DNA from 3 places in the Paenibacillus kandeliae genome. Region 1 is predicted to be linked to each of the others. Evidence: riboswitches for the same ligand, from Rfam matches in the RefSeq annotation. Region 1 holds a riboswitch; each other region holds the start of a gene.
The links. A riboswitch is a leader RNA that binds a small molecule or an ion and turns the genes downstream of it on or off. The one in region 1 is predicted to bind cyclic di-AMP.
Positions count from the first base shown of each region.

Region 2: linked by a shared signal. The riboswitch ahead of ABXR35_RS20315 (hypothetical protein) and the one ahead of ABXR35_RS23200 (resuscitation-promoting factor) in region 1 are both predicted to bind cyclic di-AMP.
Region 3: linked by a shared signal. The riboswitch ahead of kdpF (K(+)-transporting ATPase subunit F) and the one ahead of ABXR35_RS23200 (resuscitation-promoting factor) in region 1 are both predicted to bind cyclic di-AMP.

Region 1 covers NZ_JBFDUZ010000009.1:12,448-16,704, forward strand. Annotated here, with positions in the region: gene ABXR35_RS23195 (TatD family hydrolase) at 84-851, shown strand; cyclic di-AMP (ydaO/yuaA leader) riboswitch at 1,047-1,281, shown strand; gene ABXR35_RS23200 (resuscitation-promoting factor) at 1,596-2,690, shown strand; gene rnmV (ribonuclease M5) at 2,912-3,469, shown strand; gene rsmA (16S rRNA (adenine(1518)-N(6)/adenine(1519)-N(6))-dimethyltransferase RsmA) at 3,462-4,257, shown strand, end outside.
Region 2 covers NZ_JBFDUZ010000005.1:47,416-51,672, reverse strand. Annotated here, with positions in the region: gene ABXR35_RS20330 (DMT family transporter) at 1-356, opposite strand, end outside; gene ABXR35_RS20325 (universal stress protein) at 482-1,138, opposite strand; gene ABXR35_RS20320 (hypothetical protein) at 1,252-1,728, opposite strand; cyclic di-AMP (ydaO/yuaA leader) riboswitch at 2,129-2,307, shown strand; gene ABXR35_RS20315 (hypothetical protein) at 2,430-2,843, shown strand; gene ABXR35_RS20310 (oxidoreductase) at 2,967-3,668, shown strand; gene ABXR35_RS20305 (hypothetical protein) at 3,799-4,122, shown strand; gene ABXR35_RS20300 (GNAT family N-acetyltransferase) at 4,182-4,257, shown strand, end outside.
Region 3 covers NZ_JBFDUZ010000001.1:1,574,431-1,578,687, reverse strand. Annotated here, with positions in the region: gene kdpB (potassium-transporting ATPase subunit KdpB) at 1-541, opposite strand, end outside; gene kdpA (potassium-transporting ATPase subunit KdpA) at 692-2,356, opposite strand; gene kdpF (K(+)-transporting ATPase subunit F) at 2,388-2,468, opposite strand; cyclic di-AMP (ydaO/yuaA leader) riboswitch at 2,754-2,969, opposite strand; cyclic di-AMP (ydaO/yuaA leader) riboswitch at 3,054-3,254, opposite strand; gene ABXR35_RS06900 (SMI1/KNR4 family protein) at 3,642-4,257, opposite strand, start outside.

The sequences.
Region 1 (4,257 bases):
CTGACTTTTCACAAGATGTCTAACTCATTTCTATTCTATAGAAGAAAAATAACGGAATTACGGCAGTAAAGGAGCGAATATGAATGTTATTTGATACTCATACCCATTTGGATTCAAAAGATTTTGATGAGGATCGCAAAGAAGTGATTCAAAACGCGTACGATTCCGGTGTGACACGAATGGTAAATGTTGGTTTTGACCGAGAGACGATCCCGACGACGATGAAGCTAGTAGAAGAGTATGATTTTATCTATGCAGCGGTAGGCTGGCATCCGGTAGAAGCGATCACGATGCAGCCGGGTGATCTGGAGTGGATTGCATCTTTATGCAGTCATGAAAAGGTCGTTGCCATTGGTGAAATTGGTCTGGATTATCATTGGGATAAATCACCCAAAGATGTGCAACACCGCGTCCTACGTGAACAAATTGGTCTTGCACGCGAGATTAACATGCCGATTGTGATCCATAACCGAGATGCGCATGAAGACATTGTTCGTATTCTGCGTGAGGAAAAAGCATCCGAAGTTGGCGGCATTATGCACTCCTTCTCTGGCAGCTGGGAAACCGCCAAAATGTGTCTCGATATGGGCTTCCATTTGTCATTTGGTGGACCAATTACTTTCAAAAATGCCAAGCAGCCAAAAGAGGTGCTAAAGCAGGTTCCAATGGACCGATTATTACTAGAAACAGACTCCCCTTATTTGACTCCACATCCATATCGTGGTAAAAGAAATAACTCAGGATATGTCACATTGGTAGCAGAGGCAGCTGCCGAGCTAAAAGGTGTTTCTCTGGAAGAAATTAGTGAAATTACAACGAAAAATGCACTGGCATTATTTGGTATACGATGAAATAGGGAGAAAAACCACCGAAAAACCGAGCTAGAACGATATATGAATGAATTTTAACCACTAAATGCTCAAATGTTACAAGTTTTTAACCACTTTTTCTGAAAAACGGAGTTGAGGTTTGCTTTACAGTGGGGTTGAGTTCGGGATATTATTTCATCAGTGATTTAATCTTGTTGTTTATGAACGAGATTCCATGATTCGGTCTCGCTGAGTTTCCTACATAGGAGAACGGGGGAACCAACAGCTGTCTTCATTCACTTGAAACCGGCAATACCGGAAGACAGATTGTATGATTCCTGATACAGGGTCTTTGGGGTGAATTGAAATTTACTTGCGCCATGAGCGGAGGACGTTTCACAGGGCAATCTATACAGGCAGTATGAATGTCCGAACCCGACAGCTAACCTCGTAAGCGATGCAGAGGCAACCTCTCATTTTCTAAAAGTTTCCAAGATGGTACAGTCGTCGGAAGCCCAGGAAGAGTTGCTCTTGCACTTTTCCCAAGGCTTTTTTGTTTTGTGCAAAAGGAAAAGGTAAGATGAGAAAACCCGGATTTTCACTGTTCGGGAACGGAAGCCGCTTGGACTGACCATGGCGCAGGCACATTGCACAACACGAAACGATTACCGAAATGCGCCGGTATTCGTAAACACGATAAACGCCTGTGGAAATTCTGATATAGTCGCGTCTTAACTCATTTAAGATACAGCAAGACGGCGAGACTATGTAAGGAGGACGGAAGAAGTGGGAATTGCTCCTTTCAAAGAAACCCATGGTTCACGCTCATCCAGCATGTCTTACGCGCTGCGTTGGAAGCAAAAAAATCTACGCTTTGCCTTATTCACTTCGCTGGCAGTTGTTATGGTAATCGCCATGGCACTCTGGCTTCTGTATATGCAGGCAGGCAAAAATATTTATGTGATCGTTGATGGCAAAGCTCAGAGCGTCGAAACACGCAAACTGAATCTTTCCGATCTGCTGGCGGAACAGAACATTACGGTTGCGCCGCAAGACAAAGTTTCCATGCCCATGAACGGAGCGATCCAAGATGGGGACAAAGTGTATGTGAACCACGCGGTCGCCGTGAATATTACGGCTGATGGCAAAACGAAACAAGTGTACACTACTGCCAAAACAGTAGGCAGTACACTCGACCAAGCTGGCGTTGACCTCGGCGAAGAGGACAAGTTGACACCAACGGTCGAAACAGCAGTACAACACGATATGGATATTAAACTGGTTAGAACGACTTCCTTTGTAGCCAAGCAGGTTGTCGAACTGCCTTATCAGGTTGTTAAAAAACAGGACAGCACATTGCTGGAAGGCAAAACGAAGCTAGTCCAAAGCGGACAAAAAGGCAAGGTTGTCCAATATGTTGAAAAAACATACGAAGATGGAGAATTTGTCTCCAAGCGCATGATCGATAAGAAAACGACTGCTGAGGTGCAAGATAAGGTTGTCGCTGTCGGAACGAAAAAGCAGCAACCAAAACTGCTCGCTGCCAGTTCGTCATCTCATTCGGATAAAGATTTCTCTTATGCCAAAGTATTGAACAATGTAACGCTGACTGCGTACTCCTCTCAGGAGCCAGGGCTTGGTACAACGACTGCTTCTGGAACACGAGTAACAGAAGGACGTACCATCGCTGTAGATACGAGTGTCATCCCGATGGGATGGTGGGTATACATCGAAGGTGTCGGCTATCGTCGTGCAGAAGATACAGGCAGCGCCATTAATGGCAATAAGATTGACGTATATATTGACAGCCTGAGTCAAGCAAGAGCATTCGGTCGCAAATCCGGTTATACCGTATATGTGATCGGTCCGGTAAAACCGTAAGACAGGTAGCGGAAGATGCACTTGCTGCGCTGATAGCGCTGAATTGTGATATAATAGTTATTAACCATGAGCGTGAATAGAACCAACAGAAGAAGGGGAATCTTCCCCTTCTTTTTGTTTGTTATTTTGTTATACTGAGGACAATATGCACAAGGCCGATCATACGGATGAGCAGGGCAGCATCCTGCCCCATACGGCCCAGAAGGGAAGCGTCAGATCAAGTGATCAAAGAGGTAATTGTTGTAGAAGGACGGGATGACACGGTAGCGATCAAGCGTGCAGTAGATGCGGACACGATTGAAACGGGCGGCTCTGCCATCGGTTCGCAGGTGATCCAACGCGTTAGACTGGCACAGGAGCGTCGTGGCGTTATTATTTTGACGGACCCTGATCATGCAGGGGAACGCATTCGTAAAATTGTCTCCCGCGAAGTACCGGGCTGCAAGCATGCGTTCATACCCGAAAGCGAAGCAACACGCAAAGGCGACATCGGTGTAGAAAATGCCTCACCGCAAGCGATTCGCGAAGCGCTGTCCCGTCTGCACAGCGAGATGCCGGAAGCGGAGACGCTGATCGACTGGGATGATCTGATCATGACTGGGCTGGTGATGCATCCCAAGGCGGCGGCACGTCGTATGATCATGGGCAATCTGCTCGGCATCGGTTACGGCAACGGCAAGCAGTTTCATAAACGGCTGCGCATATTTGGCATCAGCCGCGAAGAATTCGCGGCAGCACTTTCACAACTTGAAGCGGAGGAACAGCAATCCCATGACTGATAGACACGATATCGCCACGCCCGGACGGACGAAGGAGATTATTCATAAACACGGATTTTCGTTTAAAAAGAGCCTGGGTCAGAACTTTCTGATCGACGCCAACATTCTGAACAAGATTGTCGATGCAGCTGATCTGACACCAGAGCGCGGTGCGCTGGAGATCGGTCCTGGTATCGGCGCGCTGACCGAGCGTCTGGCACGTCAGGCAAGCCGTGTAACGGCGGTAGAGATCGACCAGCGTTTGATCCCTATTTTGCAGGATTCATTGCAGGAGTATAGCAATGTGCATGTACGTCACGGTGATGTGCTCAAGGTCGATCTACAGCAATTGTTCCGTGAGGACTTTGCCGAGGTGGACAAGGTGAGCGTGGTGGCAAATTTGCCGTATTACGTGACAACACCGATTCTGATGAAGCTGCTGGAGGAGAAGCTGCCACTGGATAACATTGTCGTGATGATCCAGAAGGAAGTGGCACAGCGCATGGCGGCGTCACCGGGCGGTAAGGATTACGGTAGCTTGAGTATTGCGGTTCAGTATTACTGTATTCCAGAAGTAGTCTGCATCGTACCGAAAACGGTCTTTATCCCGCAACCGAATGTAGAGTCTGCGGTTATCCGCTTGAAGCTGAGAGAGCAGCCAGCGGTACAGGTAGAGGACGAGCAGCATTTCTTCGATCTGGTACAGTCTAGCTTTGTCCAGCGTCGTAAAACCATTTCCAATAACCTGAAGACACGTTTTGGCGGTGATCGTGAGCAATTGGACGGTTTGCTGCATGAAGCGGGCATTG
Region 2 (4,257 bases), on a different contig from region 1:
TCACCCAGCCACATCCAAGCGAACAACCCGACTAGCACTGGCTGCAAATAAACCAGCACCGAGAACAGCCCGGATGGCAGATACATCAAGCCAACCGTCTGCAATCCATAAAATAATGCCACATTCAGCAAGCCCGAAATCGCATAAGCACGCCAGTTTTGCTTCCAGCGAATAAGCCGTCTGCGCGGCAGCATAATGATCATGAGCAGCAATCCGCCGATCAGTGTACGAAGCCCGGCAAACAGCACCGGCGGTGTATAGGCAAGCGCCACCTTATAAATCGACCATGAAATGCCCCATAAAAAAACCAGCGACGCAATCAGCGCCAACCGTTTCATTGGTGTTAATGTATTCAACGTTTTACCCTTCCTTTCCATCAAAAAGCACGTAAAAGCTGTCAGACGATGTCAGCCAGCACGTTACATCATACGCTTTTTGTAGGCAAAACGCAAAGGAAAAACACAAAGCAAAAAGAAACCTCTTAATCCTGCATATCTAGCATCCGTTCCAGCGGCTCGGCATCGACCAATGTACCCTTCGATACCTTCAAATACTGATATTCTCCATCGATATGCAGCTTTAGCAGCCCATTTTCAAAATCCGTATGCATCTTCTTAAAAAAGACACCTTCCGCCACAATGGGTTTGTCGGTTTCGTAACGAATCTGGTAGCCTTTTGGTGTGTGAATCACATCCACTTCCACGCCATCCTCATGTGTTTCTTCCAAATTGGCTTTCATCCGCTGTACCGCCACAATATGCAGATCGATGGCGCCCAGATGCTCCAGCAGGTCATTGATCAGCGAGCCGCCAGTCATTTCCTCCCAAAAGGAACGTACCGATTGCCCGATAATAAGCTGTGTCACCTGACTGCGGTGTGCTGCCATGGCGATCGCCTCTGCCAGATCGCGTCCTTCGCGCTGCACGACCATAAAAGTACCGCCTGCTTCTTCGGTCAGCTTTTTCCAGCTGTTGTAGTAATTCTGGTCTTCCATATCCAGTTCGCTCACGGGTTCATCCAGTATACTCAGTACGATCAGTGGTGCCTGAAGCAGCTGGGCGAGCCGGATGCCGCGCCGAATCAGCCGTTCCCCATTCAGATTGTAGTGTACACCGACCATGATCTTTTCTTCGTGCATGACCTGTAACGCCCCTTTGTATAAGTATCAATTGTCATAAGGTAGATGCCAGTGTCCCCAAACGGCTAACAAGCCGTTTGTTCACGCCCATACAGACACTTAACCAGCATAGACTAAAAAGAATAATATGCGCTGCAATAATGACTCAAAAAATTCCGCTCCGCAGGTAAAGAAGATACGGTAGCTCTGCTATTTGCTTGATTGCTTTCGGCACCGATCAGGCTTTTCTGCCAGTCCACTAGTGCCTCGCTTGCCAGATGGGTGCGGGTAAAGCCCCATTGCGATTCATGCTGCTGCATATACTGTGCCGCCTGCATGCCCGTCTGCCCTTTGAGCCTCGTAAACACAGATGCCCATTTCACCAGATCCAGATGAGTCGTACCGTCGGAGAATTCAAATTCTGCCCAGCCCGCTGCACCACTGCCACACATACGCAGCAATCCGCAATGCAAAAATTCGCAGTGATCCGGCAATGCCAGCCGTTGATGGTCATATACAAACAGCTCCATATGACGGATACGCGCCGTATCAACAGCAACACCATGCGGACGGACAATCTCTTCAACGAGCGGAACAGCAGTCATGATCATTTATACATACACTCCTTGTAATGTGAGGTTTAGTTGTGAGCCATCATAGGACATTTCCATGACAGCGTAAATGAAATCCAATCTTCATCCTTGCCGATTTGGGATGGAAGATAGTCATGTAATCGGATTCATCACAGCGATTCGCAGCCGCATCGTCATAATGCTCGGTTTTGCTATTGTTTTCGCAAAATTGCAGGAAAATGAAATAATATGGCGTAAGCAAGCGAATACGAGAGAAAAGTCATTGCATCATCTGCCTGAACCATCAAATTGACACAAAACCACATTCTGTCTGCCTTTACTTTGATCGTGGACGGGAGTATGATTCGTCTCAAGTTCATAAATTTCGGCATATCGCTGTATGCGTATGTCGTTACCAGCTGAATGTCCGTATGTTGTACTGCCATCTGGGCAGAACAAATTGTGCGGAGAGCGGGGGAACCAGCGAGAAGTGCCATAGGTGCTTTTCAGGGGTGAATCGGAACAAGGAGACATGTGGGGAACCGCAGATCCTGTCCGTAGGGAGACTCTTACTCCCGAATCCGTCAGCTAACCTCGTAAGCTGAATTAAGAGAGGCGACAATGATCATGACATCCGGTAGGGCACCGCTGTGCGCTGTTCGGAATGCTTGAGAAGCGGCGAGAGTACCTCTTGTGCGGCTTCTTTTTTGTTTGCCTTCACACATTGGAGGAGAAAAGAGATGGAGTTGGAGCAGGAATCGGAGTTACCAAGGTCTTATGTGCTGGTATCTCCGGCGACGCGGGCAGGAGAGCAGTTTATGCAGCTGCTCAAAGTCAAAGGAATCGATTTTGCCGCGATCGTGAACAGCTATAGTGAGAAAGTAAGAATGGAACGGATGGGCATCCATCATGTACTGCTGCTGGATACGCAGCGTCAGGATGAATGGTGTCTACCGCAGATGACGGTCGGGAAAGTGTATCTGTTTGAGCGGAGTTTGCCGTTGTGCTGCCGTTATATCCAGATGTGTCGCTCGTGGACAAGCGATCCGATTTATGTCATTACCGAAAGCAGCAACTCACGTATGATTTACAAAGGTCTGGGCGCAGATTATATTGTCCATACGAATGGCGGCAGTGTCGCCTTTTTGTTGTGACAGTGTGAGCAGTCTCATCTCCACCATAAGCAGGTATAGGGATAGAGAATTAACCATCATGCCGCTGCATACCGTTCCATCGGCAGCAGACGGTACATACTTATGAAGTTTGGAGATGATCGTATGACCGATAAAGTAGCACTCATTGCCGGAGCAACCGGATTGGTAGGCAGCGCGCTGATGTCTATTTTGCAAAAGGCGCCGGAATACCGGCAAATCATCGTTCTTGTACGAAACCATGTACCAGAATGGGAAAGCATGAAGCGGGTGAATCAGGTTGTCGTAGATTACGAACACTTAGAAGATCATCTGGATCTGCTGGTTGCCGATGATGTGTACTGCTGTCTGGGCACTACGATCAAAAAAGCCGGTACACAGGATAACATGTACCGGATCGATGTTACTTATCCGCTGACATTGGCGCAGCTGGCGAAGCGGCAGGGGGCTACCCAGTTGCTGCTGGTCAGCGCGATGGGTGCAGACCATACATCCAAAATCTTTTACAACCGGATCAAAGGAGAACTGGAGCAAAAGCTGGCTGGGCTGGATTATCCGTCTTTCTCTGCGGCACGCCCTTCGCTGCTGCTTGGCGAGCGTCAGGAATTCCGCGCAGGGGAACGTATTGGTGCCGTGCTTGCTAGAGCATTATCCCCGCTTATGGGCGGCGCGTTAGCCAAGTACAAGGCGATTCCTGCGGAAACCGTAGCGCGTGCGCTTTACCGGATAGCCAGCAAGGAACAGCGCGGGGTGCATGTGTACCACTCAGACCGTCTACATGAGCTGGGCGCTGTCTCTGATTCTGCACCGGAGCGAGTGACTTCCTGAATCCGATATCTACGTAGGCTGTACGGAATCATGCAAAGCGGCTACAATAAAGGTTGGCGAATCGGCGCCTACGCCTAGCCAGATCAAGATGATGGGCAGCATGCTGCTGCTGCGGAACGGAGAATGAACAATGCCTCAATTGGATGACAAACAGGCGGCAACCCAGATTGAGAAATGGATTGCCTTTTACGATATGGACAATCCCAAAGCATGGGACAAGGACGACTATACCTTTGTACAGCAATCGTGCCGGTATATGCGCACGGCGGTACAGACGCTACGTGGCAAGGGCAATGCCAATCCAGCGGAGCGTAAGAAGATTGCTAGCGGGCTAGAGGATTTTATCGAGGATTCGTTTATGGACGATCCGAACGAATGGGAGCCGGAAAACCGCGCCTTTGTGAAACAGGCGATGGCGGCGCTGCGGCATGCAGCCGGCGTATTGAAAAAGTAACAAAATGAAGGGTGCTTGCTGCCCATCGGCGGCAATGCCCGAATTAGCAGGAGGTTGGTATGAATATCAATCCAGAACTTGAACCTATGATGGAACATAAGCTGGACGTAGAGCTTTGCCCTGCGACAGATAAGC
Region 3 (4,257 bases), on a different contig from region 1:
CGTCACTGATAACCATCGTACCACCAGTAACAGCGCTAAAGTCGCCGCCGGCTTCCTTGATTACTGGCGCAGATTCACCTGTAATAGCAGATTCATCGACCGATGCTAGACCTTTGATTACTTCCCCGTCGCCGGGAATCATTTCGCCCTGTGTGACTTTGACAATATCGCCTTTGCGCAGCTCGGTGGACGGAACTTCGATGATGCGGTCACCGTCTACTTTATGGGCAGTGATTTCTTTTTTTGTTTTTTTGAGTGAATCGGCTTGTGCCTTACCCCGTCCTTCTGCCAGTGCTTCGGCAAAGTTGGCGAACAATATGGTCAGCAGCAGAATCAGAGAAACGGTAATATTGAAACCGGTCGATACCGATTCGCCAAATGCGTTTGGAGCGAAGATCAGCAAAATGCTGATCACCAGCCCGACTTCAACGACGAACATGACCGGATTTTTAATCATAAGCAGTGGGTTTAATTTCACAAACGACTGCTGTAATGCTTTGGTTATCAGTTCCCGGTTCATCACGGAAGCTTGATTTTTCATTGCTGATTCCTCCACCTGATTGTCACTTATTTCTATTATATGGACGTGCTTGAATATGGACGTATCATTATATCAATGCGTGTGCCTACGCCATTAGCGATTTTACATGATCGCTTGTTCGATGTGGCATCATGGTAAACCTACGATAGGTTACAACGTTAACTGTTCCGCAATCGGTCCCAGTACGAGGGCTGGGAAGAACGTCAATGCGCCAACCAGTACTACGATTACGATGAACACGCCACCAAACAATGCCTGATCGGTGCGCAGCGTACCACTGCTTTCGGGAACTGGTGTTTTGGCGAGCAACGAACCAGCAACAGCAAGCAGCGTTACCATAGAGAAGAAGCGCGCAATAAACATGACCGCACCGGTTGAAATATTCCAGAATAGTGTATTATCGCCCAATCCCTCGAACCCTGATCCGTTGTTAGCCGCAGAGGATGTGAATTCGTACAGGGCTTGGGTCAGTCCGTGGAAACCCGGATTGGAGATTGTATCTGGATAGTAGGTCAATGCCAATGCTGTCGGTGCCAAAATAAGCAGCGGCTGAATGAGCAATGTGACCGCAATCAGCTTCATCTCTTTTCCTTCAATCTTACGACCGAGGAATTCCGGTGTACGTCCTACCATCAGACCGGATAGGAAGACCGAGATGATCGCATACATCAGCACGTTCATCATACCGACCCCAGAACCACCAAACACGGTATTCAGCATCATATTGCTGATTGTTATCATTCCACCAATCGGTGTCAGTGTATCGTGCATCGTATTGATTGCTCCCGTTTCAGAAGCGGTCGTTACGACAGAATAGAGCGAGGATTGCTCTACGCCAAATCGTACTTCTTTTCCTTCCATGGAGCCTGCACTTTGCTGCAATCCCAGTTGATTGATCAGCGGATTGCCTTGATGCTCCGCATACAGCGATACGCTCAGCATAACAACAAACATCATCGCCATGGATACGAATAATACGCGACCCTGCTTCAGATTGTTTACCATGCGTCCATACGTAAATGGCAATGACGTTGGTACAAGCAGCATCAGCAGCATTTGCAGCATATTACTCAGTCCATTCGGATTCTCAAAAGGATGCGCTGAGTTGGCTCCGAAGAAACCGCCGCCGTTATTACCTAACTCCTTGATCGCTAGGAAACTACCGATCGGTCCCATGCCAATCTCCTGCTGTGCGCCCTGTATGGTCGTTGCTGTCACGGAAGTATGCATCGTTTGCGGTACACCCAGACTGATAAACACCAGTGCAGCCACAATTGCTAGTGGCAGCAAAATGCGTGTAATCGCCCGTGTCAGATCGACGAAAAAGTTACCGAGTGGCTTGCCTGCCAGACCGCGAATAAAGGCGATGGCTACAGCAATACCAGTAGCTGGTGAGACGAACATCATGAAGATAATGGATGTCATTTGCGAGAACAGCGACAAACCGCTTTCACCGCTATAATGCTGTAAATTTGTATTGGTCATAAAGCTGATCGCTGTATTAAATGCTAGATCCGGGCTCATCGCCGCGATACCAGCAGGATTCAGCGGTAGCTTATCCTGTAATCGGAAAATGATATACACGATTAGCAGCATGATAGTATTGCTGACCAAGAGCGCTGCGGCGTATTGCTTCCACGTTTGATTGCTCTGACGAATACCGCCGATTTTGAAAATCAGTTTTTCCAGTGGTCCGAACCAGCGATCCAGACGCCCTGTTTTATAATCAAATACACGAGCCATATACAAGCCCATAGGACGAGCCAGTAACAGCGCGATTAATAAGGTAACGGCAACTCCGATGTATGCTAACATACTCACTCCACTCTCTTCTGTTGGTTTCGGTTTAGAATTTCTCGGGATAGATCAGGGCATAACATAGATATAACAGTACGCCTGCAATGATAATCCATAATAACCAGGTCATTGTTCCTTCCCTCTTTCCCCGATCACTCTGGACGACCATTCTCCCAGTCCTCCAAGCGCGAATGCAATGAGTAATACCAACACAATCATGATCAAATCCAGCATGATACGTAACTCCTTCAATCCAAATTAATTACATGTCAAATGGTGTTATCCCGAATTTGGGCATAAAAAAAGAAGCCTCGGTAAAATGGAACTTTTCACCGGGCTTCCCCTATTGACCGCACGAAACTCGTACAGACATCATCGGATGCCTGCAATCCCTTCGCCGGTTCAAGCCGGATATAAGTTCTCCCTGATTCGCTGACGAGGTTAGCTGTCGGGTTCGGGCTGGAAGATTGCCCGTTCCGGTCATCCCGGAATTCACCCCATGTCCATGCTGTGCAAAGCCGTTGCCTAAGCAGTATCAGCTTTTGTACAGCGTGACGATTGGTTCCCCCGCTTTCCGGCGGACAGTTGATGAATGGCTGTCCACATATCGGAAATTAAGCGTAATTGATTGTACAAGGTTCAGAATATTCCCAAAAAGCGCACAATAAAACACAGAGCTTTGTTTACCCTGTGTCGTGTCGGCACAAGTTCCACACTCCTCTCTCGACTTCCGCTTACGAGGTTAGCTGTCGGATTCGGGCGGTGAGAGTCGCCCTACGCCCAGCGCCGGTCCCATGGTTACCGGTGCTAAGCGATTCACCCCATGCAGTCTGTCGGCGGCTCTCACACCTCCGATCATCCTGACAATTGGTTCCCCCGTTTTCCGGCATAACCGGAAACTCAGCAATAAAGAACAAGAAACATTGTGATGCTATGGTTCATTCTGAACAAAAATGATTCCCGTTACCGGTGAATCTCTAAATCCTGAAATGTATATTACGCCTGTCGCGCGAAAGAGTAAAGCAGATCAAAAAGGCAAAAAAAGCCCTTTTTGACCACAAGTTTGATTTTTAAAAGTTTAGTAAATTGCTACCTGTCGCAAGCTACTTTTTTCTCTGCTTTACTCCCATTTACTCACTTTTTACATTTTGTTTCATTGTGCCACGCAATGTTTTCGCAACTGACTGAAAAAAGATATGTCATTATTTTCAATATCGATTGGATGCCTATCTATATACTATGATCTATCGGTCTGCATATCAAAAAACCGGAGCACCATGCGCTCCGGTAGGTATATTGGCAATTAGCGCCGATTATAGTTGGACCAGATTTCAAACTGTTCATTGGTGAGATCGCCTGTCAGACTAGAGAAGTCAACCAGCTGACTAAAACCGTCCTTAATCTGATCGAATTGTGCAAAGCTGCCTGTAAAGCTACGCAACGTCGTTGACCGCGTAATCGATTCTAACTGAGAAATATCGCTATTATCCAGCAGACTTAACTTTTGCAAAGAGCGAAGGTCTGCAAGTGCAGAAGCATCCTGCAAATACAAATGTTGAAAGGTTAATTCCTGCAATTGCTCGAATGCACGTAAATGATCGGCATTGTCCCATGTTCCGCCATTAACGGTTAACGATAATAAAGGCAGTGTGCCAATCATCTCCCAATCCTGAGGCTGCCATGTATGTGCATCATGAATTGTCAGATGACGCAATTGCTGCATATCGCTAATCACCTGAGCCGCCTTATGTGAAGGTGCTGAAATTGTCAACGTAGTTAATGTCTTTATCTTCAATAGCGGACGATAATCCTCTATCGGCGTATCATTACAAGATAGCTTTGTCAGCCTTGACAGAGTGGCAAGTGGCGTTAGATCGGTTACTGATGTGCCCGCAATGTTCAAGCTATGCAAATACTTC